Regions from separate parts of the Candidatus Sororendozoicomonas aggregata genome, predicted to be linked through region 3. Evidence: predicted binding sites of a transcription regulator. Region 3 holds the regulator's gene; each other region holds the start of a gene.
What was found. The regulator FNR, encoded in region 3, switches genes on or off when oxygen is low (the NO sensors DNR and NnrR bind a similar motif). The targets are predictions, from matches to a motif close to TTGATNTANATCAA.
Positions count from the first base shown of each region.

Region 1: petA (ubiquinol-cytochrome c reductase iron-sulfur subunit) is a predicted target of FNR. The motif match lies at 7,314-7,327, and genes of this name have one in related genera.
Region 2: V4C51_RS10795 (OmpW/AlkL family protein) is a predicted target of FNR. The motif match lies at 3,727-3,740, and genes of this name have one in related genera.

Region 1 is NZ_JAVLSP010000011.1:39,211-51,632, forward strand. It holds gene V4C51_RS03835 (peptidylprolyl isomerase) at 1-1,074, opposite strand, end outside; gene V4C51_RS03840 (LPS-assembly protein LptD) at 1,077-3,917, opposite strand; gene V4C51_RS03845 (aminoglycoside phosphotransferase family protein) at 4,546-5,604, shown strand; gene murU (N-acetylmuramate alpha-1-phosphate uridylyltransferase MurU) at 5,601-6,269, shown strand; gene djlA (co-chaperone DjlA) at 6,340-7,149, shown strand; gene petA (ubiquinol-cytochrome c reductase iron-sulfur subunit) at 7,400-7,990, shown strand; gene V4C51_RS03865 (cytochrome b) at 7,990-9,225, shown strand; gene V4C51_RS03870 (cytochrome c1) at 9,225-9,983, shown strand; gene nhaD (sodium:proton antiporter NhaD) at 10,201-11,583, opposite strand; gene V4C51_RS03880 (C2H2-type zinc finger protein) at 11,992-12,422, opposite strand, start outside.
Region 2 is NZ_JAVLSP010000051.1:2,010-14,431, reverse strand. It holds gene V4C51_RS10805 (ABC-F family ATPase) at 1-1,119, shown strand, start outside; gene V4C51_RS10800 (RCC1 domain-containing protein) at 1,216-2,181, opposite strand; gene V4C51_RS10795 (OmpW/AlkL family protein) at 3,006-3,662, opposite strand; gene V4C51_RS10790 (OmpW/AlkL family protein) at 4,413-5,105, opposite strand; gene mmsB (3-hydroxyisobutyrate dehydrogenase) at 5,332-6,219, opposite strand; gene V4C51_RS10780 (hypothetical protein) at 6,555-7,085, opposite strand; gene V4C51_RS10775 (hypothetical protein) at 7,239-7,511, shown strand; gene acnB (bifunctional aconitate hydratase 2/2-methylisocitrate dehydratase) at 7,641-10,232, opposite strand; gene rnhB (ribonuclease HII) at 10,727-11,338, shown strand; gene V4C51_RS10760 (hypothetical protein) at 11,366-11,602, opposite strand; gene V4C51_RS10755 (CinA family protein) at 11,712-12,275, shown strand; gene recA (recombinase RecA) at 12,352-12,422, shown strand, end outside.
Region 3 is NZ_JAVLSP010000145.1:330-5,494, reverse strand. It holds gene ttcA (tRNA 2-thiocytidine(32) synthetase TtcA) at 286-1,218, opposite strand; gene V4C51_RS16875 (TraR/DksA family transcriptional regulator) at 1,400-1,726, shown strand; gene fnr (fumarate/nitrate reduction transcriptional regulator Fnr) at 1,814-2,575, opposite strand; gene V4C51_RS16865 (PhoX family protein) at 3,149-5,165, opposite strand, start outside.

The sequences.
Region 1 (12,422 bases), on a different contig from region 3:
CACCACCTGAAACTCGGGAACAAGAGACGCTGGATTCACCCAGCCCAGATTTCCTCCATTAAGGGTTGAAGCCGTATCGTCTGAATAGGCTTTGGCCAGTTCACTGAAACTCTCCCCATTCTCTATGCGCTTGTATAGCTGTTCCGCCAGCATTTTAGCCTCCAGATTACTGCGAATCTCATTGGGCTTTATCAGAATATGGCGCACATTTACCTGCTCTTGCACATGTTTAACATCCCCTTTCAAACCGAGAAGTTTGAAAATGTGAAAACCATTAGGGCTGCGCACAGGGCCGGACACCTGCCCCTGCTCCAGGGTCATGGCCTGTTCGACAAACAGTGTCGGTAGCTGATCCGCCTTACGCCAGCCGAGATCCCCTCCCTGGAGAGCATTTTGTCCTTTCGAGTAGGTGAGTGCCAATTCTGGGAAGTTAGCGCCTTTTTTCAGCTGTGCCATCACCTCATCTGCTTGTTTCTGAGCCGCTTTGATTTGAGCGGGGCTGGCATTTTCCGGGGTGGGTATCAAAATATGTCCCAGACGGTACTCGGTTTCCAACTGGGACTGGCCCTCCGGGGATTTAAGAAAGTTATCAATTTCCTGTTCACTGATATGCACACGTTCTGCCACCAATCGCTGGCGTACACGGTTGATAATCATCTCCCGGCGAATATCATTCCGCGCCTGGGCAAAAGAGATACCATCAGATTCCAGCTTGGTCTTAAATTGCTGCAAATCCATACCGTTGCGCTGGGCAATCTTGCTAATGGCATCGTTCAGGGTCAGGTCGTCAATGTTGATACCAGCACGTTGTCCTATTTGCAACTGAATGTTTTCCAGAATCAGCTGCTCGAGAACCTGTTCAGCCAAAACGGCGTCAGGAGGCATGGGGATATTACGCCCTTGTAGCTGCCGTTTGACAGCAGCCATCCGGTTGTCAAGCTCACTTTTCATCACCACATCCTTGTCGACAACGGCGACAATGGCGTCCAGGGGTATTACTTTGCCATTGACTACCTGGCTGCTAAAAGCCAGCAGACATAAAGCCGTAACTATTAATTGCTTCAATCCCTTCATGATTACTTCTCGTCTTGCTCGTAGCCTTGTATGCCACTGAGATAATTGGAAACGGAACCACTTGACAGCCCTCCCAGTCCACGCAGGACAAATTGCAGGAAGACGCCACTTTTCTTGGTTGGATGATCAATATTGTCATCCGGCTCTATCCAGGAGCGCCACAGCACACGCAACTGGTAACAGCAGCTGTTATATTCGATACCCGACATCACCTCAAAGTTTCGCTTGTTGGTGAAATCATACTGCCAGCGACCGAGTGCTGACCACTGGTTGTTTATGGGCCAGGCAACGGAGACATCACTGAGGCTTAAGTCGTTGGATGCAGTCTCGTAATGGCCGGCACTGTCTATCACGTTGTTATCAAACTCATCCTTGACATAACGGTCAGCTTGACTGCGGAAGCGGTAGCCAATATTAAAAACTTTTCGGGACTGCGGGTGATAGCGGTAATAAATACCGTAATTATCCAACTGGTTGCTATTGGTATTCCAGGCCAGATCCTGTTGGACACTGCTCGCCCGGTTGATAGTGTAGACCAGCTCAGAGACCAGCGGAGATGTTGGTTCCTCCATTTCATCCTTGAGGCGAGCGTACTGCTCCTGTTCATTAATATCCCAGTGGATTTTATTTTTCTCACCTGTCCGAGGGTCAATATAAACGTCGCGATCTTTAAAATAGAGTGTTTGACCCAGAGCAAAGCGCAGGCGTTCGAAGCCGTCCTTCTCCCTCAGCAAGCTGCTGGAGAAACCAATGGATAGCTGGTTAGCATCACCAAGGCGGTCATAGCCAGTAAAACGGCTGTCACGCCACAGGGAACTGTAGGTGAAATCCATCAATGCGGTGTCGAAGACAGGGTTCATTGCCTGCCCCTCAACAGAGGGCGCGTAAAGATACTTCACGCGCGGCTCAAAGGTATGGGTATAGGCCGTTTCTTCAAAGGTGATTTGCCGGTCAAAATACAGGCCAGAGTCCAGGCTGAAAGTCGGTACTGTTGTACTAGGGGTTTTTGTGTAGTCGTCTTCTTTGAAGCCGTAGTGTTTTAAGTCGTCAATCACTTCCTGCTTGTTCAGGTTGGTCAACGAGTACTGAACATGCTGAACTTTCACTGCCGGTGTAATAAAACCATAGCTGGCAGTGAATGGGAAGCTGGCCCCACTTTCAAAATACGCCCGGTCACCTTCAGCCCGCTCAATACCGTAGCCCTGGTCGTAAAGGCTTTTTTTGACGTCATCCCCGGGGTTAAAGTCAGGGTCAGGCACCTCATTTACGTAGTGCCAGTTATCGCTACGGGAGAATCGGGTGTAGTCGACGAGATAATTGACATTGATTTCAGCAGCAGTAAACCAGGTGCCCTTAAGCTCAATTTGTGGCAGCTTGTCGTAAGGGTCGTCACTGGTTTCACTCATGTTTTTGAATTTATGGGCATCGAGTTTCAGCTGCCAGTCATGGTCAGCATCCCCGCCCAGATATTTTGTCCCCACCCGCTGGTTGAGAGGGCCTGAACTGCTCAGGTTCAGCTGTGTGCCAAAATCATCAATATATTGTTTGTCACTGGCATTGGCATAATCAATACCCATCGTCCAGCGGGGTGTCAGTGTCGTTGTGTGATTCCAGCTGATTAACCACCTTTGTTGATCGTAATAGCGGTTTTCCTTTTTCAAGGCATCTTTCCCTGCCAGAGCGGCAGCACCTATCTCACCTTTATTTTGCGCCGTGAGATAACGTGCCTGACCTTCAAGGTGCGCTCCCCGCTTGGACATAATACGTGGCGTCAACGTAGCATCGTAGTTGGGGGCCAGGTTGAAATAATAAGGAATAGACGCATCAAAGCCATTGTTGCTGCTGGAGCCAATGGTAGGGTAGAGAAAGCCGGATTGTCTGCGGTCATCAATGGGAAAGTAGATATAAGGTGTGTACAGTACCGGAATCCCATGCACCTTAACTGTAGCGTTGGTTGCTGAACCAAAGCCCGTGTTCGGATTAAGTCTGACCTTCTGACCAGATAACAGCCACCCGTTATTACTTGGCGGGCAGCTGGTATAAGTGGCATCCGTCAGCTCTATGGTGGCATCACCATTACGGACAACCCGTTTTGCCTGCCCCCTGACATTGCTGGCATGGACCACATAGGCCGCATCATCAACAGTAGCCTCTCCGGTATTCAGGTTGGCGCTGCCATATTGACCTAATACCAGCAGGCCGGGTTCCCTGACGCGTGTATTTCCCCTGAAGGTTGCTGTGTTTTCCAGTTTATTGAGAGTCAGGTTGTCGCCCTCAAACAGGCGATTAGCCTGACGGAGTGTGACATTGCCGTTGAGTCTTGCGATGGATTCCTGGTCATATTTCACATCGTCCGCGTCAATATGAATGGGCTGTGTATCAGGGTTGCCCTTGAAATCTTTTCCCGGGCGCTCAGGCTCGATGTAGGCGCCACAGCTGTAAAATTGCTGCCCAGCGCGCTGAGCAGGTGTCAGCTGGGAAGCCGGTACCCAGTCAAGCGTTTTCCGCAAGGCTGTTTGTGCCGGGCTTACTGCCACTGTTTCTGTGGCAGGAGGCGCGGTCCTGGTTTTTGCTGATACTTTTTTTGCGGTATCTTTTTGCATGCCAGGGGCAATGTTATTAACGGTGACTACCTCCGCGGGCAGAGGGGAGCGTTTGATCGCACTTTTCTTTTTTGGCGCCAAGCCACAGGACCAGCCTCCTTGCGCATCGGGAGAACAGATCCATTCATTTTCGGGTGGACTGTCGGCATGGGCTTTTGTTACCGATTGACTGACCAGCAATCCTGCGGCAATCGCCAAAGCCAGCGTCTTGGGCGTGAAAGGTAATGGATGCATCTCCATAAGTTCGACAATCCTGGGGCGGGTTTTTACATTCACTGACCGTGCCTGTTTAAAGTAGCTGGAGTATACGCCTAATGATCAGCCTGCGTAAGGTGCATTGCACTGAGCATGATTTTCGATGCCCTCACCAGCGCATGATGGCTATTAGATTATCAGTAGATTCTTAAAAGAATCCGACAACAGACGTCAGAACAGGCAACAGAGCATCCGCCCTCAGGGATGGGATGTTTTCAGTCAACGATTTGTTTTCAGTCTGTGATATTCTTAATTTCCTATGAGCCTGTCGGACTTATGCTTTCGAGCATAAAATCCTGGCCGCACTTTCTGAATTTTAGGCCGAAATTGTCTTAAGTCCGACAGGCTCCTATGCAATAACTTACCATTGATTGCTGTCAATACCAATTACCCGTGCAATGAAGGGAAAATTTGTTACCTTTGTAGTCGTAGTCCAGTAATGCAATTGGTATAGTTTCAATGAAATCTTCTAACACTGTGTCGCTTCGAGTCATTCATGTCGCACCATTCATGTCGCACCATTCATGTTGCGCAATGTCGCACAATAAAGTGCTGGCAGAATTACCCGTAAGCGTTTCCCAAACCAGGTGTACAGAGCAGGGTCGTTGAGTTCATGGTAAACAAGCAAAAAAGTCAAGCTCTCCGAAGCTCACAGGCGTCTGAGCGACACAGCCAGCTGGCCACCTGGGTGGGACAGCAACTGGCACCGGGCGCGCAAGCCAGCCTGTTAAAACCTATGGGCAACGATGCCAGCTTTCGTCAATACTACCGGGTTCAGGGCGTGCATGGCGAAGTTATTGCCGTGGACGCACCCCCTGAAACAGAAGACACCGCAGCGTTTGTTACTATTGCCAGGCAGTGGAAACAAGAAGGGATCAAAGTACCTGAAGTATACAGTGTTGATCTGGCACGGGGTTTTATGTTGTTGGAGGATTTTGGTGACTGCCTGCTGGGTGATCGACTTCATAAAGGGTCATCCGACAGCCTGTACAGTGAAGCTATAGGCGTACTAAAAAACATCCAGCAACTACCTGCCGACACGTTACCTGAATATAATGAACCCCTGTTGCGGCTTGAGTTGTCTCTTTATCCTGAATGGTTTTTGGAGGGGCTGCTGGGGTTGGCATTGAGTGCCACTGAAAAACAGGCATTGCATCGATTATTTGATAACCTGGTCACTAGTGCGCTGGCACAGCCCCGGGTGACTGTTCACCGGGATTATCACTCACGTAACTTGATGTTATGCCCTGATGGTCAGTTAGGGGTGATTGATTTTCAAGGTGCTTTACACGGGCCTTTGTTATACGACATTGTATCTTTGTTGAAGGACTGTTATCACTGTTGGCCGGAAGAGAAAGTGAATCAATGGTTCCAACTTTTCACCAATGGAATGCCGGAACTGGCACAGGTATCGACAACAACCCAGAAGCAATGGTTCGACTGGCTGGGGCTTCAGCGCCACTTGAAATGCCTGGGCATTTTTTCCCGATTATGGCTACGGGATGGTCGCTCAGGTTATTTAGGCGAACTCCCCAAAACACTGGACTATGTGATCACTGCCTGTCAGCAATACCCGGAACTGAAACACCATGCCAAGTGGTTGCGCGAGCGGGTGGCGCCAGTATTGTCAGCCAGTATTGACCGGGTTAAAAAAGAAGTGAGTACAGCATGAAAGCGATGATACTGGCTGCCGGGTTGGGAAAGCGTCTGCGGCCATTAACACTGACTATGCCCAAACCCCTTGTGCCGGTTTTGGGTAAGCCTCTGATTGTTTACCATATTGAAAACCTCGCAAAAGCGGGTTTTGATGATATTGTGATCAATCATTGCTGGCTCGGTGAGCAACTGCTCTGTGCTCTGGGTGATGGTGCTCGCTGGGGCGTGAACCTGAGCTATTGCGCCGAAACGGAACCACTGGAGACCGGTGGAGGAGTTCTACAGGCACTGCCCAGACTGACGGAGCACCAGGACACCTTCGTTGTGGTTAATGGCGATGTGTATACCGACTACCCCATGAAAAATTTACGCCGCCCTTTGCCAGGTCAGGCTCACCTTGTGCTGGTGGATAACCCGTCGTTCAAGACGACGGGGGATTTTGCCTGTTCCGATGGCTTTGTCTCAGAGCAAGGTTCACCGCTGCACACCTTCAGTGGTATCAGCGTGCTCTCTAAAGCCTTGTTTGCGCACTGTCAGCCAGGCCGTTTCAGTTTGATCCCCTTGTTGCGCCGGGCAATGACTCATCAACAGGTTTCCGGTGAACTTTACAAAGGGCACTGGGTAGATGTCGGCACTCTGGAGCGGCTGCAACAATTGGAAAAGCAGTTGAGCACAGGTTAGTCCTTCAACTACCCTACATCCATTAAAAACCGTTTGTATAGAGTCTGGCCAGGAGGTAAGAGAATATTTCATGACCGCGATACTGATAGGTGTCTTTTTAGGGTTGTCGTTTGGTGGACCATTTGGTGCTCTGTTTGGAGGCATGCTCGGCGCCTGGATCAACAACAATTACCTCCAGAACAACCCCCGTAATACGCGTCGCACAGGCTTTGACCGGCAGCAGGCACAAAGTGCCTTTTTTAATGCCACCTTCCTGGTGATGGGGCGGCTGGCCAAAGCTGACGGTCGTGTCAGTGAAGACGAGATTCAAATGGCCTCCACCATTATGCAGGAAATGCGGTTATCTCATCACCAGCGCCGCATGGCGATTGAGCTGTTCAACCAGGGCAAGGCAGTTGATACGAATATTGAAGAGGCTATTCGCGCCTTTCGTCAGATTGCAGGCTCCACCACCTTGATTCCAATGTTTCTTGAGATACAACTACAGGCAGCGTATGCCGATGGGGATTTAACACAGGCAGAGCGAGATGTGTTTAGCTCTATCTGTCGTACGCTAGGTATTAGTAGTCTCAGTTTTGACATGTTGCACAACCGCTTTCTGGCACAAAGGTCTTTTTATCAGGGGCATTCGCGTCATCAGGGTAATTTCCAGCGCTCCAGCACCGCTGATGAGCTGAAACATGCTTACGACGTATTGGGCGTAGCCAGCACCGCGACCGATGCGGAAATAAAGAAGGCATACCGCAAACTGATGAGCCAGCACCACCCCGACAAGCTGGTTGCCAAAGGCTTACCAGAGGAGATGATGGAGGTAGCCAAACAAAAGACGCAGGAGATTCAGGGGGCATACGACAAAATCAGGCTGCATCGTAAAAAATAGCACAAGGGGCTTGCTGCGCATGCCTCACCTTTCTCCTCACCTTCTTCACCGTCCTCAAAGTAAAAGGTTTTACGCACTTTCCGTAATTCTTTGACTGACACTCCACATAGACTTTTTCGAACTAAGCAAAAGAAGTATCATTACCCTCAGAAAGTAAGGTGATTTTGATACACGACAATATTCGGTACTGATAAAAAATCATCGATACAAGAATGACATTAATAGAGTGAATTCAGTGGGAGAGTCATTGATGAGTGATAACGGCGTAAATACTAGCCGACGCCGCTTCCTCGTGGCAGCAACTTCAGTGGTCGGGGCCGCTGGAGCTGTAGGGGTAGCCACACCTTTTGTAAAGTCTTGGAATCCAAGTGCCAAAGCGAAAGCGGCTGGCGCTCCAGTGAAGGTGAACGTCAGCAAGCTGCAACCGGGTCAACAGGTGGTTTACGAATGGCGAGGCAAGCCGGTCTTTGTGGTACGAAGAACACCGGAGATGCTGGCGACACTGAAAACGCAAGATGACCGTTTACGTGACCCGCTCTCTGAAAAGTCGACTCAGCCTGAGTACGCGAAGAATCCGGCGCGGGCATTAAAAGACGAATATCTGGTATTATTGGGGATTTGCACGCACCTGGGGTGTTCACCCAAGTTTATGCCAGAGGTCAAGCCCATGGAGTTTGATGCCAAGTGGCAAGGGGGCTATTTCTGTCCATGTCACGGTTCTCGCTTTGACCTGGCAGGGCGTGTGTATCAAGGTGTACCGGCCCCTACCAACCTGGAAATCCCTCCCTATGTATTTGAGACAAATGATATTCTGATAATCGGTAGTGAGGGGACTGCATAATGTCAGGGAAATTATTAGACTGGGTCAATGCCCGGCTACCAGTGACAAAAGTCTGGGAAGATCACCTCAGCAAATACTACGCACCAAAAAACTTTAACTTCTTCTACTATTTTGGCTCCCTGGCACTGTTAGTGCTGGTCAATCAGCTACTGACCGGTGTCTGGCTGACCATGAGCTATACGCCAAGCGCTGAGCAGGCCTTCGCCTCGGTGGAATACATTATGCGGGACGTGGAGTACGGCTGGCTCATCCGTTATTTGCACTCCACGGGTGCCTCCATGTTTTTTGTTGTGGTGTATCTGCATATGTTCCGGGGCTTGATTTATGGTTCTTACCGTGCGCCACGTGAGCTGGTGTGGATTTTTGGTATGGCTATTTATCTGGTGTTGATGGCAGAAGCTTTTATGGGCTACCTGCTCCCCTGGGGACAGATGTCTTACTGGGGCGCACAGGTGATCATCTCCCTGTTTGGCGCCATTCCGGTGATAGGGGCGGATATTCAGCAATTTATCCGTGGTGACTTCCTGATTTCCGGCATTACCCTCAATCGCTTCTTTGCGCTGCATGTGATTGCGCTGCCTATTGTCCTGTTGGGCCTCGTGTTTCTGCACATTATTGCCTTGCACGAAGTGGGTTCCAATAACCCGGACGGTATTGAAATCAAGAAGAACAAAGGGCCTGACGGTGTGCCATTAGATGGTATTCCTTTCCACCCTTATTACACCGTAAAAGACACTGTCGGTGTAGTTGTGTTCCTGTTTGTATTCTGTGGCGTCGTGTTCTTTATGCCAGAGATGGGTGGCATGTTCCTGGAGTACGCTAACTTTGAGCAGGCTAACGGTCTTAAAACACCCGAGCATATTGCCCCTGTCTGGTATTTCGGCGCATTTTATTCCATCCTCAGAGCCATTACCTTTGATATTGGCTTTATTGAAGCGAAGCTCGGTGGCGTTATTGCCATGGGTGGTGCCATAGCCATTTTGTTTGTTCTGCCCTGGCTGGACCGCAGCCCAGTGAAATCCTGGCGCTACAAAGGCTGGATTAGCAAGACGAGCACGGTGATTTTTGCCCTCGTCTTTATGGTTCTGACTTATCTTGGCACCCAGTCCGCCACTGAAGGCAGAACACTGGTTGCGCAGCTGTGTACACTACTTTACTTCGCGTTCTTCCTGTTGATGCCATTTTATACCCGATGGGAGAAAACTAAACCTGTACCGGAGAGGGTGACCGGATAATGAAGCACGTATTTCTGACTCTGATGTTAACCCTTGTTTCGGGGATGGCGGCAGCTGCCGGTGGCAGCGGTTACCCACTGGACCCCATTGAGACAGACCATTCTGACAAGGCGTCATTACAGCGTGGCGCGGCACTGTATCAGAACTATTGCTCAGGCTGTCACGCCACTGGCTTTCAGCGTTATGAGCGGGTAGCTGATGATCTGGGTATTCCCCATGACTTGATGCTGGACAACCTGGTCTTTAACAAGGGCGCCAAAATTGGTGACCTGATGACCAACAGTATGGATGCCAAAGAAGCCAAGCAATGGTTTGGTAGCGCACCGCCTGACTTGACACTGGTTTCCCGTGTGCGGGGTGAAGAATGGTTGTACACCTATCTGCGCTCTTTCTATGAGGACCCTAAACGTCCCTGGGGCGTGAATAACAAGGTCTTTCCTGATGTAGGCATGCCTCACGCATTAATGGAACTTCAAGGGGTTCAGGTTGATACCTGTCAGGGCGCAGATCCAACAGCGCGTGACCCACTGACGGGGGACAAAATGTGTGGTTTGGTGGTAGATCCAAAGCGTAAAGGAAGTATGACACCGGAAGAGTTTGATTTGGCCATGTATGACCTGACCAACTTCCTGTCCTACTCTGCTGAGCCAATGCGCACGGAGCGTCAACAGTTAGGCATTTATGTTTTCCTGTTCCTGCTGGTATTTTTGGTATTTGCTTATCTGCTGAAGCGTGAATACTGGAAAGACGTGCATTAATGATTGCCTGTAATGCCGTTTCTCCATTGGGATAACGCGTAGCCTTCCGGCTACGCTTCCCCACCTAGGAGGCTGTCGGACTTAAGGCAATTTCGGCCTGAAATCCATCGAAAAATCTGACTCGCTCTACTGAATTTCATGCTCGAAAGCTTAAGCCCGACACGCTCCTAGCACAAAAAACAGTGTTGGGCGCTTATCTTCTTAATTTGGCGGACAGTTAACCATTCACCAGGAAATGGACAGCAATGCTCGCTCCATAACCCAGAGCAATAGCCCAACTCCACCGCAGGTGACTCATAAACGTGTAGTTGCCTTTTGAGGCTCCCATTAAAGCAACCCCTGCCGCAGAACCTACTGACAGTAAACTGCCACCTACACCTGCCGTTAGCGTTACCAGTAACCATTGGAATACGTCCATTTGCGGGTTCATTCCCAAAATAGCAAACATTACCGGGATATTATCAACAATGGCAGAAATCACCCCCGCGATAATATTAGTCCAGCTGGCACCAAGGTCGGTGTACATGGTTTGGGATGCCAGATCTAAAAAGCCAAGGTACCGTAACCCACCCACAGAAAAGATAACACCAAAGAAGAACAGCAAGGTATCCCACTCGGCATGTGCCACGCGCTCATAAATATAAATATCTTCACCATGGTGTGAGTCAATTCGACGACTGCTGGTCAGCCCACCTGCTTTCAGGAACCAGGTATAAATCATCAACAACGCCAGTCCGGTCATCATGCCCATAAACGGCGGTAGCCCAAAAAAGTTCTCAAAAGATACAGCGAGAACAATGGTAATCAGAAACAAAACGCAAATGCCTATCCCGCCATGCTTGATGGGTGTTCTCTCATCCACGGCGGTGGGCAGCCCTTTATCAATAAAGCCATTCATAATCAAAGCGGGCACCAGGAAGTTAGCCACAGAGGGCAAAAACAGCGCAAAGAAGGTGAAAAACTCAACCTTGCCTGCCTGCCATACCATAAGCGTGGTAATATCCCCAAATGGGCTGAAGGCACCACCGGCATTGGCGGCCACCACCACATTGATCATTGCCATGGTAACAAACCGTGAGTTGCCCACTCCTACTGCCATGATCACAGCACCCATCAACAGGGCCGTGGTCAAATTATCCGCTATGGGTGAAATACAAAATGCCAGTCCCCCCGTCACCCAAAATAACTGTCTGAAGTTTAATCCCTGCCTTACCAGCCAGCTTCTTAGTGCAGAAAAAACACCTCTCTCTTCCATGGCATTGATATACGTCATCGCCACCAAAAGAAACAGAAACATCGCCGCATACTCTTCCAGGTCGTGCATAACGGCTTTCTTCAGCAGCTCATGGGACACTCCCTCACTGTTGGCTAACCAGGCAATCAACGCCCAGATAATTCCCGCCGCAAGCATCACGGGCTTGGATTTACGCAGGTTAAGCTGCTCTTCGGCAATCACAGCACAGTACGCCAAAATGAAGACGGCTACACAGGCCCAGGCAATAGGGTTTTGTGTCATGTGAAGTATGCCATCACTGGCAAAAGCAGGTGCTGGTGCGCTTGCTAAAACACCTGCTGAAACCAATTGTTTGCTTGTCAACATTATTGCTTCCTTATGAATATGTCGTGGCTATTCTAATACTCAATCTGACTTGAAATCTCTTTGTTTGTTTATTGTTCAACTTTTGTTCAGCTTTTGTTCAGCTTTGTTTTTTTAAATAACGTCCATGGGCACTGAAATGGTCTGGCGAGTATCTACCGCACGGATGCTGACGCTTTTACCGGTGCGCTCAAGGCGCACGACGTTGAGGATGGTTAAGGGCGTTATCGGGAAAATATTTTGTTAAACGGCTATGGTTCAGTATAAAAAAGAACGTTTTTAACTGAAGGCGTATAACAGCGCAGCTGAACAAAAGCTGAAGGTGTATTTTTAGTCTGAGCCGCCTCATCAGGGCTTGGGTGATAATACACCCGACTATTTTCTTTTTCCTGACTTAGATGGAACTTGATGTTAATGGCATTCTTTTTGATGTTTTTCCAGAGTATATTTCCGAGAGTATGACTTTTTACATCCGGGCGCTTTGCAGGCATATCGTGTCCTGTTATGGACGCTGCGAAGATGTTCTTTCAGGTTACCCTTTGTAGTGAATTCCTCATCACATCCGGGCTTAGCGCAGGCATATCGTTTACCCTGATGAATGTTTTCACAGTGCGCTTTCAGAGCAGCGACCGAAGCGAATGATCGATTACACTTGGGCTCAGCGCAGGTATGCCGTTCCCCTTGGTGCTCATTTTTTTTGTGCGCTCTCAGATCAGTGACGTGAGCGAAGAACTTGCCACACTCTGAGCACCCCCCCTGATGCAAGCTTATCTTGTGTCTTTTCATATGAGCCATGGAGGTGAATGACTTATCACAGATATCGCAGGGATATCGTTTACCCT
Region 2 (12,422 bases), on a different contig from region 3:
TGGAAATTGCGTGTGCTCCTGGCACAGGTGCTGTTTGCTGATCCCGATATTATGCTGCTTGACGAACCCACCAACAACCTGGATATCAACGCTATTCGCTGGCTTGAAGGTGTGCTGAAACAGCGTGATTGCACCATGATTATTATTTCCCATGACCGCCACTTCCTGAACAATGTCTGCACCCATATGGCAGACCTGGATTATGGGGGGTTGCAGGTGATGCCCGGAAACTACGATGAGTATATGACCGCTGCCACTGAAGCACGTGAGCGGTTGCAACATGAAAATGCCAAGAAAAAAGCCCAGATTGCGCAATTGCAGTCGTTTGTCAGTCGCTTCTCTGCCAACGCTTCCAAGGCCAAGCAGGCGACTTCCCGTGCCAGAGCGATTGATAAGATAAAACTGGATGACATCAAGCCTTCTAGCCGACAGAATCCGTTTATTCGTTTCGAGCAGGAAAAGAAACTGTTCCGTAATGCGCTGATCGTAGAAAAGCTGAGCCAGGGTTACGAAGAAGATTTATTCTCCAACGTTAATCTCATGGTAGAAGTGAGCGAGCGAATTGCCATTATCGGCCAGAACGGTATTGGTAAAACCACGTTATTGCATACCCTGGCAGGTCAGATGGCGCCGCGAAATGGTGCTATTCAATGGTCTGAGAACGCCAATATTGGTTATTACGCCCAGAATCACAGTGCTGAGTTTGAACAGGATATGAACCTGTTTGACTGGATGAGCCAGTGGATGAACGAAGGTGATGACGAACAGGTTATCCGGGGTGTGCTTGGCCGTATGCTGTTCTCCCAAAAAGACATGAAGAAATCGGTCAAGGTGCTTTCAGGAGGCGAGCAGGGACGTATGCTGTTTGGTAAGCTGATTCAGCAAAAGCCCAATATCTTGCTGATGGATGAGCCCACCAATCATATGGATATGGAATCCATTGAGTCATTAAACCTGGCGCTGGAAAACTACCCCGGTACACTGTTGTTTGTTTCCCATGACCGCCAGTTTGTCTCTTCTCTCGCTACCCGAATTATTGAAATCACCGATAATGGCATTATTGATTTCCATGGCAGTTACGACGACTACTTGCGTAGCCAGGGTGTTGTGGAACAATAATGCGTTGATATTTTCCCAGGTTCTGGCATTTAGATTGACAGCGTAAAACTCAGGTTAGCGGCAATTTATAGTTAACGCCGTCATCCGCAAAGCCGGTCAGTCGCCGGTATGACCGGCCAGTGATGTTTGTTTTAATGCCAGCGAGTGGTAGGCCATTGGGCCTGAGGCAATGGCAATAACGCCGGATTTTGCTGCCTCAGGTACATCCACTTCTTTATAAAAGTCTTCTAAACCCCACGCATACACCTTGTTGTCTTTAAGTGCCATGCCATGATAAAAACCAGCAGCAATTTGACTGACACCCTGGTGCAGGGCTTTGGGAATATCGGTTTCGCCGTATCGTTTATCTCCCCACCCAATCACCTTATCGCCTTTTAATGCCAGTATAAAATGGCCGCCAGCAGCAATTGCGGTCACCCCTGACTTTGCACTATCAGGCACATCTATTGCCCCGGTGAAGTCAAATCCCCAAGCAATTACCTTGCCGTTTTTAAGGGCAAATGAGGAGGTGTATCCTGCTGAAATTGCACTAACGCCGGAGAGTGCCTCTTTTGGTATATTGGTTTGGCCGAATGTGTTCGACCCCCAAGCGATGACCTTACCCTTTTTCAACGCCAGGGCATGATTGCCCCCTGTGGCAATGGCACTTACCCCGGACTGTGCTGCCAAAGGTACATCCGTCTCACCGTGTTTATCATCTCCCCAGGCGATGACTTTTCCTTTTTTCAGCGCCAGGGAAAATAAATCACTGGCGGCAATGCGGCTGACGCCTGACAGGGCATTTTTTGGTACATCAGTTTCACCATGAGTATCAATCCCCCAGGCAAGAACCCGCCCGTTTTTAAGGGCAAGCGTATAGTCCCCTCCCGCAGCAATGGAACTGACGCCTGAGCGGGCCGCCACAGGTATGTCGGTCTGACCATGATAATTTCTGCCCCAAGCCAATAGTTGAGTGGCTGAAGTGTCTTGCGCATAAAGTTTGTTAGCTGAGATAAGCGTACAAGTAACGGCAATTGTTACACCGACAACGCGCAAAAAATGATCACTTTTTTTCAACATCATGTTTGAAATCCTATCTGAGAGTAAGCAGCACACCCAGGAGCCTGTCGGACTTAAGACAACTTCGGCCTAAAATCCAGAAAGTGCGAGAAAGTGCGGCCAGAATTTCCGATCAATTTGCTTAAATAGGTCAACTATTCGCACAAATTGATCGAAAATTCTGACTCGCCCTACTGAATTTTATGCTCGAAAGCATAAGTCCGACAGGCTCCTAGCACAGAGGGTGACTGACCTTTTCGTGGTGCGCTAAAACAGAGAATGCAATACGCCGCATCCCTCTACCTGAGAACTCGATGAAATAGTTATTGGGATACACCGTAGTGTAGACAGATTTCAGCAGTATGCTGCTCAGGGTTTAGTCAGAAAAAACCGGCAGATTGTGGTAGGGTGCGCTTGGGTAAGTGCCAGAACAACTGTCTTTTAATCAGCACTGACTTGATAGACTGATCAGAAGGTGATGGTTTGATAGTGACTGTTTTTTTCTTTCCAAAAAAGGTCATTGCAGCTTTAGTTCTCATGCCTTTTATTTTGGTCAGGTTTATAAAGTGATTATGAACTACCCGCAGAGACACGAGCAGTTCATAAAGTATTGCCACTAGGAGCCTGACCGAGAATAGACTGCCCTACTGCGGTTGCGATAAATTGGTCTAAAAATTCCTGCTTCTTCGTCAAATAGCCCCACTATTATCCTCAGAAGCAGGAATTTTTATCCTCAATTTCTCGTAATCCTCGCTACGGGCGCTATTCTCGGTCAGGCTCCTGACAATCTACACGTTACACAGGTGTAGCTGAAAAGAGGTGAAATCATTGAACTTCGGGACAAAACATCAGTTAAATTTATAAGCTAAACCAATCCTGAAGCTCCAGGCGCTGAGGCTGACACCGTTCGATTTTACTAATACACCTTGATTATCATCATTCGCTTTAAGGTCTGTTTCTGACTGCCTGTAAGTAGCCGCCGCATTGAGCATAAGGCTGTCACTGAGCATATAATCGGCACCAAACTGAGCGACCCCTCCCCAAGTGTCCTTGGCATTTAATTTACTTTCAGTACTTTTTTCAGTTTCCACATTGTAGTGTGTGTAATTAATGCCAAAGCCCACATAAGGCTGAAGGGGATTGCTTTCGTCAAGCAGATAGGCTTGCACAACCAGGTTCACAGGCATCACTTTAATGGTGGCCGCTTTGCCACTAAATTGTTCATTATAATCAACATTCCAATTGTGTTTATAAGGTGTTGAAGTGGACAGTTCGAAGCCATACCGGTCGCTCAGCATATAGGTGAATGCAGCTTCCAGTTGAATACTACCACTGGGTTTCTCTATTTTGGAAGCAATAGTCCCTAAAGAAAACGTTTTTTCTTTAGAGGTAATAAAAGCCGCCCCTCCCCGGACTATCATATCTCCCTCCTGGTAGGCGCTGACCGTTGGCGCAACCAGTGAGGCAAGGGTAGCTGCAACTAAAGGCAACTTTTTCTTATTCATTTTACATCTCCAGAAAACAGTCAGTTGTGTTTATAAATAACGAGTTGTGTGTTTTTAATAACATTTGATCCATGGCTAGCAGGCAACTATTTCTTCGCCACAAGAAAAAAGGCGGCACGATACTTGCTGGTTCCAGATAGTTCAAAGTAGACAGCAAATGACAGGTTTGCTTGGATAGACTTAATCTTTACAGATATTTACTTTTTTCTTACTTTAAGCGGATAAACTAAAGTACCGCTTTTGTTGTGATAAGAGGTAAGAGGTAAGAGTGGCGGCATTTCAGAAAATACCAGCAGTTCGTCATTCCTGCGAAGGCACGAATCCACCAAGACAGTGGATGATCCCCGCTTTCCCGGGGATGACGGTGGAATAAGGGGATGATGGCGGTATGTGGGAATCATGGCGGCATAATGTAAATTACCGCTACCTGAGAGGTAAGGGTACTGGAGAAATCTAATGTTTCCCCAGTACCTCAGCCGGTGCTGGCATTTGGCGTATGATCAGGCAAGAGGTTTTAATGAACCCTTTCCAGGCCAACAAAACTTGTGGATAAGATCAAACGGTTCAGAGGGCTTTCCTGGAGTAATCAGGGCAGTCTCAACAGCACCTGCCAACACCAGCATCTGGTCGGTCTATAAGTCGGTCTATAGTCTATAAAAGGTGCCTTTAAAGAAGAACCCGTGTTTCAATGTGACTGTCTTCCCTTTGCCCTTTTCAGGTAAGACACGGCAGGCCGACGTTTTAAACCGCTCAGAACTTATAACCCATACCAAGCCGGAAGGCCCAGGGGTCCATGGCTACGTTTTTAAGTTCGCCTGCTAATTGCTCTTCGGTGTAAGCATTAAATAGTTTAATGTCCGCAGCCGACTGGTTATAACTAGCTGCCGCGTTTACTACAAAGTTATCATTGAGCTTATAGTCAGCACCAAGTTCGGCAGCGCCTCCCCAGGTATCTTTGGCATCCACCTTGTCGAATTGGTCTTTGCTGGTTTTGTAATGGGTGTAGTTTACCCCAAAACCCACATAAGGTTGAAAGGGGTTATCACTATTGAGCAGATAGGCCTGTAACATGAGGTTGACAGGTGTTGCCTCAATGCTGCCAACTTTCACGGCATAATGCTTATTATCAACGTAGCTTTCTCCTTTCAGCTTCTGCTTATAGGGGGTTAAGCCGGACAGTTCCACGCCAAACCGATCATTCACCATATAGGTGAACCCTAACCCCAGCTGCGCGGCATTGCTCGGATCGTCTAAATTAACCTTGCCTGCTAAAGTGTGAGAGCTTCCTTGACTTTTTACATTTGTGCCACCCGCTGCACTGGCATTGCCTGGCACTACATAAGCCACCCCTGCCCGGGCTATCATATCTCCCCCTTGGTAGGCACTAACCACGGGTGCAACCACTGAGGCAACAGCGGCTGCCACGAAAGGCAACTTTTTCATACCTGTATCTCCAGCAAACAGTCAGTTCTGTATTTTTGAACAATAGTTAACCAATGGCATAGGGACAATTGTTACGTCGTCACTCTGAAGCCAGACAACACAACGCCTGTGGCCACCAGATTCTCTATACAAAGTAGACAGCAAATGGTACCGCTGCCTTGATAGGTATCTTTTTTTACAGACCCTTACTGACTGTTTATTTTCAATTAATAAACTAAAGTACCAATTAATCCCTGTGGTAAAAGGTAAAAATACTGGAGAAGTCCAACGAGTCCCCTGCATCGGTGGCATGAAGCCGGTATAACTGATTGGCCAGTGCCCCCATGGGTGTCGGTGTTTTACTGGCAGCACCCGCTCCCAGGGCCAGGCTGAGATCTTTTGCCATCAGCCTGGTCATAAACCCCCCCTGATACTCATGACTGGCCGGTGCCGCCGGCATGACCCCGGGAACCGGGTTGTACTTTTCAAGCACCCAGTTTCCTCCTGAGCTTTTTTTCATGATGTCAGACAGTACTGCCGGATCAAGCCCGTTATCCATCCCAAGCTTCAAGGCCTCTGACGTGCCGGTCATCAATACTGCCAGCAGCAGGTTATTACAGATTTTTGCCAGCTGGCCCGCCCCCGGAGCACCGGCATGGAAAATCGCCTGCCCCATGGCGTCAAGGCAGCGGCGGGCTTTTTCCAGGTGTTGTTCGGTTCCGCCCACCATGAAGGTCAGTGACCCGGCTTTTGCTCCGGCAATACCGCCGGATACGGGCGCGTCAATAAAGGCAACCCCCTGGCCCCGAGCGGCTGTTGCCACCTGTCGTGCAATAGCCGCTTCTATGGTACTACAGTCAATTACCATGCCATTATCAGGGAGATGAGAGAGGAGTCCGTCTTTTCCCAAATATAACTCACTCACATGTTTACCCGTCGGCAGCATACTGACCACCGCATCCACCTGGCTGACCCGTGCCTGCATGGCGTCACAGGTTTTCCCTCCTTTATCAACAAAGTGTTTTACGGCATCAGGCACAAGGTCATAGCCGTATACCTCGAAGCCAGCTGATACCAGGTTCACCGCCATGGGCAACCCCATATTACCCAGACCAATAAAAGCAATCTTTTTCATGAATGATCCTTGAGCATTGATTTCTGACAGTCATTCTACAAAGCCCATCTTGGCAGATAGCCTGCCAATCTTTCCAATAATAACGTGAAAAAGCACTTTAACGGTCTGATAATACCAATCGTCTTTTCTAACTAGGAGCCTGTCGGACTGATGCTTTCGAGCATAAAATTCAGAAAGTGCGGGCAGAATTTTCGATCAATTTGTGCAATAGCGCAGCTATTGCGAGACGTTTCAACGCCGGGTTGGCGTTCAAGGTTGGCAGCGCAATAGTATTGTTAGAAGAGTCGATTGGTAAAACAGTAAACTGGCCGTAAAAACAGCGTTTAAGCATTCTGTTACCAGGTGAGATTGTTCTGCATACCCCCCACTTCGGTGTAGCCACTGGTATAAGGCGTGATTCTTTTTGTAAGTCCTACCTGGCTTAAACAATAGTTAAAAAAATCTTTGATGAGTAATGAGAGTTTTTTTCTGTCATTAATGGCGATGTTTTTAGGCATTTTAACACCAATATTTTCTTTGCCTGAATGAATGTGATAGGCAGTATGCCAGTTTGATTCAACAGATTCATGGTGTCTGTTAATAGCCAGGCAAAAATGAATGCTCTCACTTTTTATCTTCCCGATACAGTGTTCCTGAGCAAACCAGAGAAAAGGATCCGCGTCAAAATGTTTGCCTATTCGGGTGACCACCTGATGGTAGTGCCCGTTTATACATTGCCTCACATCTAATAGTAACGCGTAGATAAAACTTGCCGTGCCACCGTGCTTGGGAAAAAGCGCCGCAACATCAAAATCAGGTGTAACGCACACTGAAGTGTATGGAAAAAAATCATAAGCAATGCCCTCATCATTATATTGCTGGATCATTTCAAAGTTCGGGAATCTGGGAATAAAACCCAATTTAAAAATCACTTCAGGAGGTCTTGAGTCACCTCTAAAGAAAATTCTATACATAAAAGGTGCCAGCTTGCTATGAACGAAAACAATGCTTTGAGATTATAGCCATTAACTCCCTTGTGGATGTTATTTTCAGGTAGTGACCCTGACCGTGGTGAGCGTGGAAAATCCGTCAATACCCGGTCGCCGCTTCTCAGAAAATACCAACGGTTCGTCATTCCGGTAAGGCAGCCATCCACCATGACAGTGGATCTTACCCTTCGGGAAATGACGCCGGTCGCGCAGACAGTAACCGCGCCGGTGTTTTATCGACAGCGCGGAAAACCCCGTACTTCTGAAGACTGTCGCAAAAGTGGTATCATCACCGCCGCTTTCGTCATCTCCTCAACGCCGTGACTTTACGGCTGGCAATGGATTGGTGCCTTCACAGGAATGATGGCAGAGGTTCAAACAGGCGCATTTAACCTTTTTGCGACACCCTCTTCATGGCGGGGAGGGTGTCACTTGTGGTCAAGCTGCTTACGCTTAGCTGACCCTGGCGATAATGCTGTCGGCGGCTTTCTGATAAGACGGCAGCTGGTCAAAGTTCAGGTAGCGGTAGATATCACCGGCCATGCTGTCGATGTTTTTGGCATAAGCCATATACTCGTCAGATGTTGGAATTTTGCCCAAAATTGCCCCCACCGAAGCCAGCTCGGCAGAGCACAGGTAAACATTGGCACCGTCGCCTAGCCGGTTGGGGAAGTTGCGGGTGGAGGTGGACAGTACCGTCGCGCCGGCTTCCACCCGCGCCTGGTTACCCATGCACAGGGAACAGCCCGGGATTTCTGTGCGCACACCGGCGGTACCGTAAATGTTGTAGTAGCCTTCTTCCATGAGCTGCTCTTTATCCATCTTGGTCGGTGGTGACATCCAGAAGCGCGTTTTCAGGGCTTCTTTAGATTGCTGGAGCAGTTTGCCGGCGGCACGGAAGTGACCAATATTGGTCATGCAGGAACCAAGGAAGACCTCGTCGATGTTGTCACCGGCAACATCAGACAGCGTCCGTGCATCGTCAGGATCGTTCGGGGCACACAGAATGGGTTCTTTAATCTCGTCCAGATTGATATCAATCACAGCGGCGTATTCAGCATCGGCATCGGCACGCATCAGTTGCGGGTTAGCCAGCCATTCCTCCATCTTTACCGCACGGCGTTCAAGGGTTCGGGGATCGCCGTAGCCTTCACTGATCATCCAGCGCAGCATGGTAATGTTGGACTTCAGGTATTGCGCAACAGAGTCTTCAGAAAGCGTGATGGTGCAACCGGCAGCGGAACGCTCGGCAGAGGCATCAGACAGCTCAAAAGCCTGTTCAGCGGTCAGGTCCTCGAGCCCTTCAATTTCCAGAATACGGCCCGAGAAGATGTTCTTCTTGCCCTTTTTCTCAACGGTCAGCAAGCCTTGTTTAATGGCGTAAAGGGGAATGGCATGCACCAGGTCGCGCAGGGTAATACCGGATTGTTTTTTACCCTTGAAACGCACCAGGACAGATTCAGGCATATCCAGGGGCATAACGCCTGTAGCGGCGGCGAAGGCTACCAGTCCTGAACCTGCGGGAAAAGAAATGCCCATGGGAAAACGGGTATGGGAATCACCTCCGGTACCCACTGTATCGGGGAGAAGCATACGGTTTAACCAGCTGTGAATGATACCATCGCCCGGACGCAAGGCCACACCGCCACGGTTCATAATGAAATCGGGCAGGGTGTGCTGGGTTTCAATATCCACGGGCTTGGGGTAGGCCGCGGTGTGACAGAAAGACTGCATCACCAGGTCAGAGGAAAAACCGAGGCAGGCCAGGTCTTTGAGTTCATCACGGGTCATGGGGCCGGTGGTGTCCTGGGAGCCGACGGTGGTCATCTTGGGCTCGCAGTATTGGCCGGCGCGGATGCCGGCAACACCGCAGGCCTTGCCGACCATTTTCTGTGCCAGGGTGTAGCCTTTGTCCGATTCGCCGGCAGATACCGGGCGGCGGAATACGTCAGTTTGACCCAGGCCCAACGATTCACGGGCTTTTTCGGTCAGACCACGCCCGATAATCAGGTTGATACGACCCCCTGCTTGTACCTCGTCGAGAATAACCTCAGATTTCAGGGTAAACTCAGACAGCGTCTCACCGCTTTGGGACAGGATTTTGCCTTCATAAGGGCGAATATCAATGATGTCACCCATATGCAGTTTTTCAACGGGGGCTTCAAATACCAGGGCACCAGCATCTTCCATGGTGTTATAGAAGATAGGGGCCACTTTATCGCCAATACAGATCCCGCCAGCGCGTTTGTTGGGCACGCCGGGCTGATCTTCACCAAAGTACCACAGCACAGAGTTGGTGCCTGACTTACGGGAAGAGCCAGTGCCCACCACATCGCCCACAAAGGCAACGGGGAGTCCTTTGGCTTTAACGGCTTCGATCTGTGCCAGTGGGCCAATTTTGCCGTGTTCCTCAGGCGTCAGGCCATCACGGGTCATTTTGTACATGGCCCTGGCGTGCAGTGGAATGTCCGGGCGGGACCAGGCGTCTGGCGCAGGGGACAGGTCATCGGTATTGGTTTCACCGGCTACCTTGAAAACAGCGACTTTAATGCTTTGGGCAACCTTATCGCGACGGGTGAACCACTCGGCGTCGGCCCAGGACTGGATGACGGCTTTGGCGTGGGGATTGCCTTGTTTAGCTTTATCTTCCACATCATGGAAGGCATCAAAGATCAGCAGGGTCTTTTTCAGTTGCTCAGCCGCCAGCTCGCCCAGCTTGCTGTCATCGAGCTGCTTGACCAAGGTAGCGACGTTGTAGCCACCGAGCATCATGCCCAGTAGTTTTACTGCTTTTTCTTTGCTAATTAGTGCAGAGCTGGTTTCCTCATTGAGGATCGCTGCCAGAAAACCTGCCTTCACATAAGCAGCTTCATCGACACCGGGTGGAATGCGATTTTCCAGAAGATCCAGCAGTGTGCTTTCTTCACCGGCCGGGGGGTGTTTCAGTAATTCAACCAGATCAGTTACCTGTTCAGCATTCAGTGGTTTGGGAGGAATGCCTTCAGCAGCCCTTTCTGCAACATGTTGTCTGTAAGCTTCTAGCATGGAATGGCCCTCATTCGGATGGCAGGGCTGGCGTTGTGGTCAGTGCCAGCTTTGACAATTTATGATTTTTTAGCATCAGGGGTGCTTTTCACTGGACGCTGTTGGACTCTGCTGGCAAGAGCGCATGACAAAATCCACTGAATAGCACCCTCTTTTTTGGTTGGGGGTGACCTGCAGCGCGAGCATTATAGCGAAAGGCGGTATTCAAGTTAAGTAATCGACGAAATGATCACTATTTTTCAGGTGAATAATAGCACGAAGGGGGGAAGTTTTTTTGGACGATAAGACAACTAGGGGCCTGTCGGACTTATGCTTTCGAGTATAAAATTCAGTAGGGCGAGTCAGAATTTTCGATCAATTTGTGCGAATAGTTGACCTATTTAAGCAAATTGATCGGAAATTCTGGCCGCACTTTCTGGATTTTAGGCCGAAATTGTCTTAAATCCGACAGCCTCCTAGACGGCTACTGATGACCTTGTAGAGTAATATACCCCATGTACCAGGAACGTCCAGCGACTCCCTGTGAGAAAACAATCCGGTTGATTGCCGGTGTCGATGAAGTGGGGCGAGGCCCCCTGTGCGGGCCGGTGATAGCGGCAGCCGTTATTCTTGACAGTAACCACCCCATTGATGGTCTGGATGACTCTAAAAAAATGTCTGAAAAAAAACGGGAGGTATTGTTTGATACCATTTGCGAAAAAAGTCTGGCCTGGTGTACAGGTCGTGCGGATGTGGAAGAAATTGATCAACTGAATATTTTGCGCGCATCGATGCTGGCGATGCGGCGTGCGGTTGAAGGGTTGTCCGTTAAGCCTGAGCTGGCATTAATAGATGGCAATCGATGTCCGTCTTTGGCGTGCCCGGCAGAGGCTATTGTCAAAGGCGACAGTAAAGTGGCCGAAATTGCGGCGGCGTCAATTATTGCCAAAGTTACCAGGGATCGTGAAATGGCAGAACTGGATAAGATCTACCCTGGTTACGGTATTGCCGGTCATAAGGGGTATCCCACCAAGGCACACTTGCAAGCATTGCGTTCGCTCGGACCTGCGGTGATTTATCGTCGCTCCTTTAGACCGGTGCGTGAATTGTATGAATCTGGCCGTTGACGGCGTGGCCGTACCCCCATGGATTCACTACCACCGGCTATTATAGGGCGCAGGTTTGTGCGTTTTTGGCATGTAACACGGGTGTGGTGGTTGCCCTTCCATTTTCCGTTGCCACAGGTGTTTTTGCCTGTTCGAGCTGTCAAAGCAGCGTGGCAGTTGGATTTTTGTCTTTTTTAGCTGTTCAAAACGAACCCGGATATTGGATGCCGTGCTTGAGAAATAGACAGCGCCGATCATTTGTCTGCAAGCTTTTCCTAAGGTCATGGTGTTACTCCTTGTTTACGTCAACTTGGAGGCTATTTTAGCGATGGCGCACTGTCTTTGAATAGTAGACCTTGGTCTATGTTGTTTATATGGGGCGGGTGCGCTGATAGTGGCAACAACCTTACAGGGGGACAGTTTGACCGCATTGGTATCATGCCAAGGAGGGGGTAACGTGAGTAACGAGCGACAACAGCTTGAGGTATTAGCCCGGAACGTCTCAAATGCGCTGCTAAAAAAGGCGCTGCGGATGGCTGCGGCTGAATCCTGTACTGGTGGTTGGGTGAGTGCGGTGTTAACCGGGTTGCCGGGTAGTTCCCGGTGGTTTGAGGGAGGCATTGTTTCGTACTCTAATGCGGTCAAGCAATCGCTATTGCAGGTGCCCGCAAGTGTATTGGCCTCTGAGGGGGGCGTGAGTGAGGCAACAGCCAGGGCCATGGCCGTGGGTGTCAGGTCACAACTCACTGTTGATATAGGGCTGGCTGTTACAGGCGTTGCCGGTCCTGCCGGTGGTTCAGCGGATAAACCCGTGGGCACAGTGTGGGTGGCCTGGGCATCCTCGGATGAGGTGGTGGCGCGGTGTTATCATTTTCCCGGAGACCGTCAGCAGGTACGATACCAGTCGATGGTGGCAGCACTCGAAGGTGTGGTGGCTGTCATCAGGCGCAGTGGGTAATGACGCTGGACAAATATACAGTATGTGTTTAAATAGGGGTTTCCCGTTTGCAACTGGTACAGGTGAGTATTACATAATGGATGAGAACAGAAAAAAAGCATTGGCTGCAGCCCTAGGACAAATTGAGCGACAATTTGGCAAAGGCAC
Region 3 (5,165 bases):
TATTGGATAAATCATGCTCTAGGAGCCTGTCCGGGAACAGCGCCCTTAGCGAGGATTGCGAGAAATTGAGGATAAAAACTTCTGCTTCTGAGGAGAATAGTAGGGCTATTTGATGAAGAAGCAGGAATTTTTAGACCAATTTATCGCAACCACAGTAGGGCTGTCTATTCTCGGACAGGCTCCTGGTGTCCTGACGTCCCGCTTGCCAGCTCTTACAGGCACTCGCGGGAGTGATAAAAAAACAGACGGACTCTTGTTGTATTTATCGGATTTGTGCCCGGCTCCTTACAAGTTAACAATCTTCACCATAGCCGATGCAGCAGGCTCAGGTGACGCGTTGATGGTATCGGTGGAGGCTACTGGGAATTCAACAGGGTCAAAAGCGGTATCCCCTTCGTTGTTGAGGTGGCTTTCACGGGTCAGGTTTTTAAAGTCAAACAAGTCGCCGTCCGCCAGGTGAGAGGGGGTTACATTACGCAATGCCCTGAACAGGCTTTCAATTCTTCCTGGAAATCGTTTGTCCCAGTCGTTAAGCATTGCTTTTACAGCCTGGCGTTGAAGGTTTTTCTGGGAGCCACACAAATTACAGGGGATAATGGGGAAAGATTTTTGCTCAGCAAAACGAATAATATCCTTTTCACGGCAGTAAGCCAGTGGGCGAATCACCATGTGCTGACCATCGTCACTGACCAGCTTCGGAGGCATGGCTTTCATGTTTCCCCCGTAGAACATATTTAAAAACAAGGTCTCCAGAATATCATCACGGTGGTGGCCCAGGGCGATTTTTGTGGCACCAACTTCTTTGGCGGTGCGATAAAGAATACCCCGACGCAGGCGAGAGCAAAGAGCGCAGGTTGTTTTGCCTTTGGGGATTTTGTCTTTGACAATGCTGTAGGTGTCTTCTTCGATAATACGGTAGTCAACACCCAGTGAGTTAAGGTATTCGGGCAGGACGTGCTCAGGGAACCCGGGTTGCTTCTGGTCGAGATTGACAGCAATAATATCAAAGTGAACAGGCGCGTTATGCTTCAGGTTCAGCAGGATATCCAATAGGGTATAGCTGTCTTTCCCGCCAGAGAGGCAGCACATAATCGTATCGCCTTCTTCAATCATATTGTAGTGGGCAATGGCCTGACCAACGTGACGACGAAGACGTTTTTGGAGTTTGTTAAAGTTCACACGTGTCTGTTTCGTGCTTGGGGATGAGGGGCTTTGCATAACAGTGTGGTGTCCGACAGTTATCTTGTTCAAAAGCGGCATAGTATAAAACTATCATCCTAAAAAGAGTAAGGAAGCACCGTTTTTTTAGGGGGGGGGTGAGCGAGAAAGTTCCCCGCTTCAGGGTTATCTCTTATTGCCCGACTCCCCCGATTTATAACACTGGCAACAGGGGAGAGTTATGGTTGATTATGAACAGATGAAGGCGCAGCTGATTGCCCGCCGGGAAGAGCTGAATGACCGTGTCAGACGCATTAAGGCAAAAAGGCAACAGGCACCGAGTGCTGACTGGTCAGAACAGGCGCAGGAGCGGGAAAATGATGAGGTGATGGATGCCCTCGGTAATGAGACAACGCTTGAGCTCAATAAAATCAATAAAGCGTTGGAGCGCATTGATGAGTGTGAGTATGGCTATTGTTTAGTCTGTGGTGACGCAATCTCTCCGGCCCGTCTGGAGATTATGCCCTTTGCGGATTTATGTATTCGTTGTGCGCAAGCAAGGGAGTAACCTGGAGAAATGCGCGTGATTAATTGGGTGAGTATTCTCATTGTTGCCGCAGTCACTGTGTTTTTCAAAGCAGGCTGCGGCTTTCGGTTAGCCGGTAGCCTTCAGAACAGGCGGTTGTTTATTTGCTTTGCCGCTGGCCAGAGAATAGAGCGCCGCAGGTTCTAGAATCTCTATCTCCTTTCCCATTGCTAAGATAAGACCATTTTTCTGAAAACGCGTAAATACACGACTGACAGTTTCAACAGCAAGTCCAAGGAAGTTGCCCATTTCATTGCGCGACATGACAATACGAAATGACTGGGAGGAAAAGCCCCTGCGACGAAAACGGCTGGCCAGGGTAATCAGAAAGGTAGCAATCCGCTCGTAGGCATTTTTCTTTGATAACAGCATCATCATTTGCTGGTCTTCCCGAATTTTTTTACTCATCAACCGCATAATATGACGGCGAAGTTCCGGGAACTCATCAGATAATAGCTCAAGCTCACCAAAAGGAATTTCACAGACCATCGTCGTTTCAATGGCTTGTGCTGATACAGGATAGCTTTCGGTATCCACGCCGCTGAGCCCAAGTATTTCACTAGGTAGATAAAAAGCAGTGATTTGCTCTTCACCCTTGTTAGTGGAATTATAGGTTTTTATGGCGCCTGAACGAACGGCAAATAGACTGGTAAAGCTATCTCCTTCAATAAAGAGGTGAGCGCCTTTTTTTAAAGGGCGGCCTCGCCTGATGATACGGTCGAGCTGGTGAATATCCTTCAGGTTAAGAGCCATAGGCAAACACAGAGAGCTAAGGCTACAGTCTCTACAGGCCACGTGACTCGGCTGGTGGATGGTGAGCTTGGACGTCATTGAGTGCCCTCAATCAAGGTCTTATCGACGAAACATGGCTATTCTATGGAAAAAAAAAGAAATATTTAATGGTTATATACCGATAAGAAGGGATATATGCTCATCAATCAAATAGGTTGATCTTGTATATACCATGACCTGAGTCCGAAACAGCAGCCAGGAGCCTGTCCGAGAATGAACCGAGCTACTGCGGTTGCGATAAATTGGTCTAAAAATTCCTGCTTCTTCATCAAATAGCCCCGCTATTCTCCTCAGAAACAGAAATTTTATCCTCAATTTCTCGCAATCCTCGCTAAGGGCTATTCTCGGTCAGGCTCCTAGACTATCTGGGAACTGTTGTTTAACGTGAATTCATCTGTTAAATGTCGTCTTCACCATTGGCAATAAGGCTTCCAACCAGTTGAAAGCGGTCAACAGCTGAACTCGGTGATACCCGTCGCCTTTCAAACTAGCAGGTTGTTGGCAGCAATCGTCACCCCAGTCACCCACTCTTTGCAGGCTTGTGGGGCTTCACTCTCTTGCCGCCGCGTAGCAGCTTGAAATCCTTTCGGTATAAATAAGTGGCAGTGAGAGCTATACGCCCACAGGCTCCCCATCGACTTTTCGTATTACAACAGTGGATGACCGTGGACGCACATTAAAACCTACCGGTGTCTCTTCTGTTGCGTCCGTTGTACCATTGGCTGGCGGCCAGTTACCCGGATGTTGCAAGTTAACAAAAAGGCTGGCGTGATCAGCAGAGAAGGCAATACCTGTCACTTCACAGCCATTGGGGCCAACAAAGAAGCGCCGTAATTCATCCTGGTTATCGGTGTTAACGGCAGGACTGCCATCTTGTGGCGCACTGATCCTTGAAGGAACAATAGCCAGCATCTGGTCATTGGTACTATCGACTTCACCACCGTCGGTTTGTACCCACAAAATACCGCGATCATCAAAGGCGAGGCCATCTGGACTGCCGAACTCATTGCTGGCAGTTAAGCCGGATAAATTGGTTTGCGCATCTTCGCTGTCATCGGAGCCAAACAGGAAAAAGTCCCAGGTGAACTCAGTCGCTGATGCCCCCTCATTCCAACGAACGATATGGCCGTATTTATTATCAGGGCGAGGGTTGGACGCATCGCCTTGTGCGCGCTCATCATTATTGGTTAATGTGACATAAACCGTGCCGCTTTCAGGGTCTACAGCGGTCCATTCCGGGCGATCCATTTTTGTCGCGCCCACTAAATCGCCGGCCAGTGGGGCATTCAGCAGGATTTCAGCCAGCGTGCCTATTTTGTCTCCTAATGTCCCCCCAACAGGTGTCGCGGAAGTACTTTCAACCAGGGGAATCCAACGGCCTTTGCCTTCTTCATTGAACTGCGCCACATAAAGCGTGCCCTTATCCATGTACTTGGCGCCTACGGTTAAGCGATCCACAGGATTGGCATCGGCCGGGTTCCACAATGCCTCGGAAACAAATTTGTAGATATACTCAAATTTACCATCGTGACCGCTATAGAATACCACGGGTTGACCTTCCGTTAACTTGCCAAAGGAGCAGTCCTCATGGCGGAAACGACCCAACGCTGTCCGCTTGGTGGCTATGGATTTATTGTCATAGGGGTCAATTTCCACAATATAGCCAAACCCATGGGCCTCATTGCGAAAGTCTTCTTCAGGGTTGTTACCCTCGGTAATATTAAAGCGGGAAAATTCACCGGTTTCTTTTTCTTGCCTATCATCAACAGTTTCCCAGCTGTACCTTGTCACTGAGTCGCTGATACCGATACGTTCTTGTTTATCATCCATCGTACCATGGTTAATAAAATAATCCGGCCAGTTCTCTTCACAAGTCAGGTAGGTGCCCCAGGGTGTATGACCGTTACCACAGTTGTTATTGGTTCCGCGAGCCAGTTTGTGGTCACCTTTTTCTGTGGTGTACTTCGTCTTTAACAGCTCAAGGCTACTTTCAGCAACGGGGCCGGTAACAGCCATGGTGGTTCCTGCGGTAAAGCGGCGGTTGTAGTCGCTGTTCTTAACGACCTGCCATTGATCGTCTTCGAGCTTTATATGGACGACAGATATGCCATGGGCATTTATTTCCTTGCGAACTTCCTCAGCCGGGCGCTTATCACCCGGGGAAGTTGGGCCATTGGGATGAAGGTGATCACAGTTAATATACTCATGGTTAATACATAACAAGCCTTCGGTGGCGCTATTTTTCAGAGGGAAAAAGTGCATGCCGTCATGGTTCATACCCATGGCATTAAGTTGGTCTGTTGAGGTGTTGTTACCATCAGGGTCCCAGTCATTAGCCTGGTTATTCAGGGGGGTGCCCCATGGTGCCAGAATTTGCGCGGTATAGCCCTGCGGTACAGAAACTGCGTCTATTTTTGTTCCGGCAATAGAGTCAAACCCTAGCTCAATACCACCAGCCACCGGCGTGTCGTCACTACTGTCACTGCTACAGCCGCTCAGCCCAAGGCCCGATAGAAAACTAAAAGCTGCCAGGGAGGCACTGCCTTTTAGCACAGAACGACGAGAGACTTCCTTTTCCATGACCTGCGTAATGGATGGGTTGGAACTCTTGTTATAAATTTTTGGATCA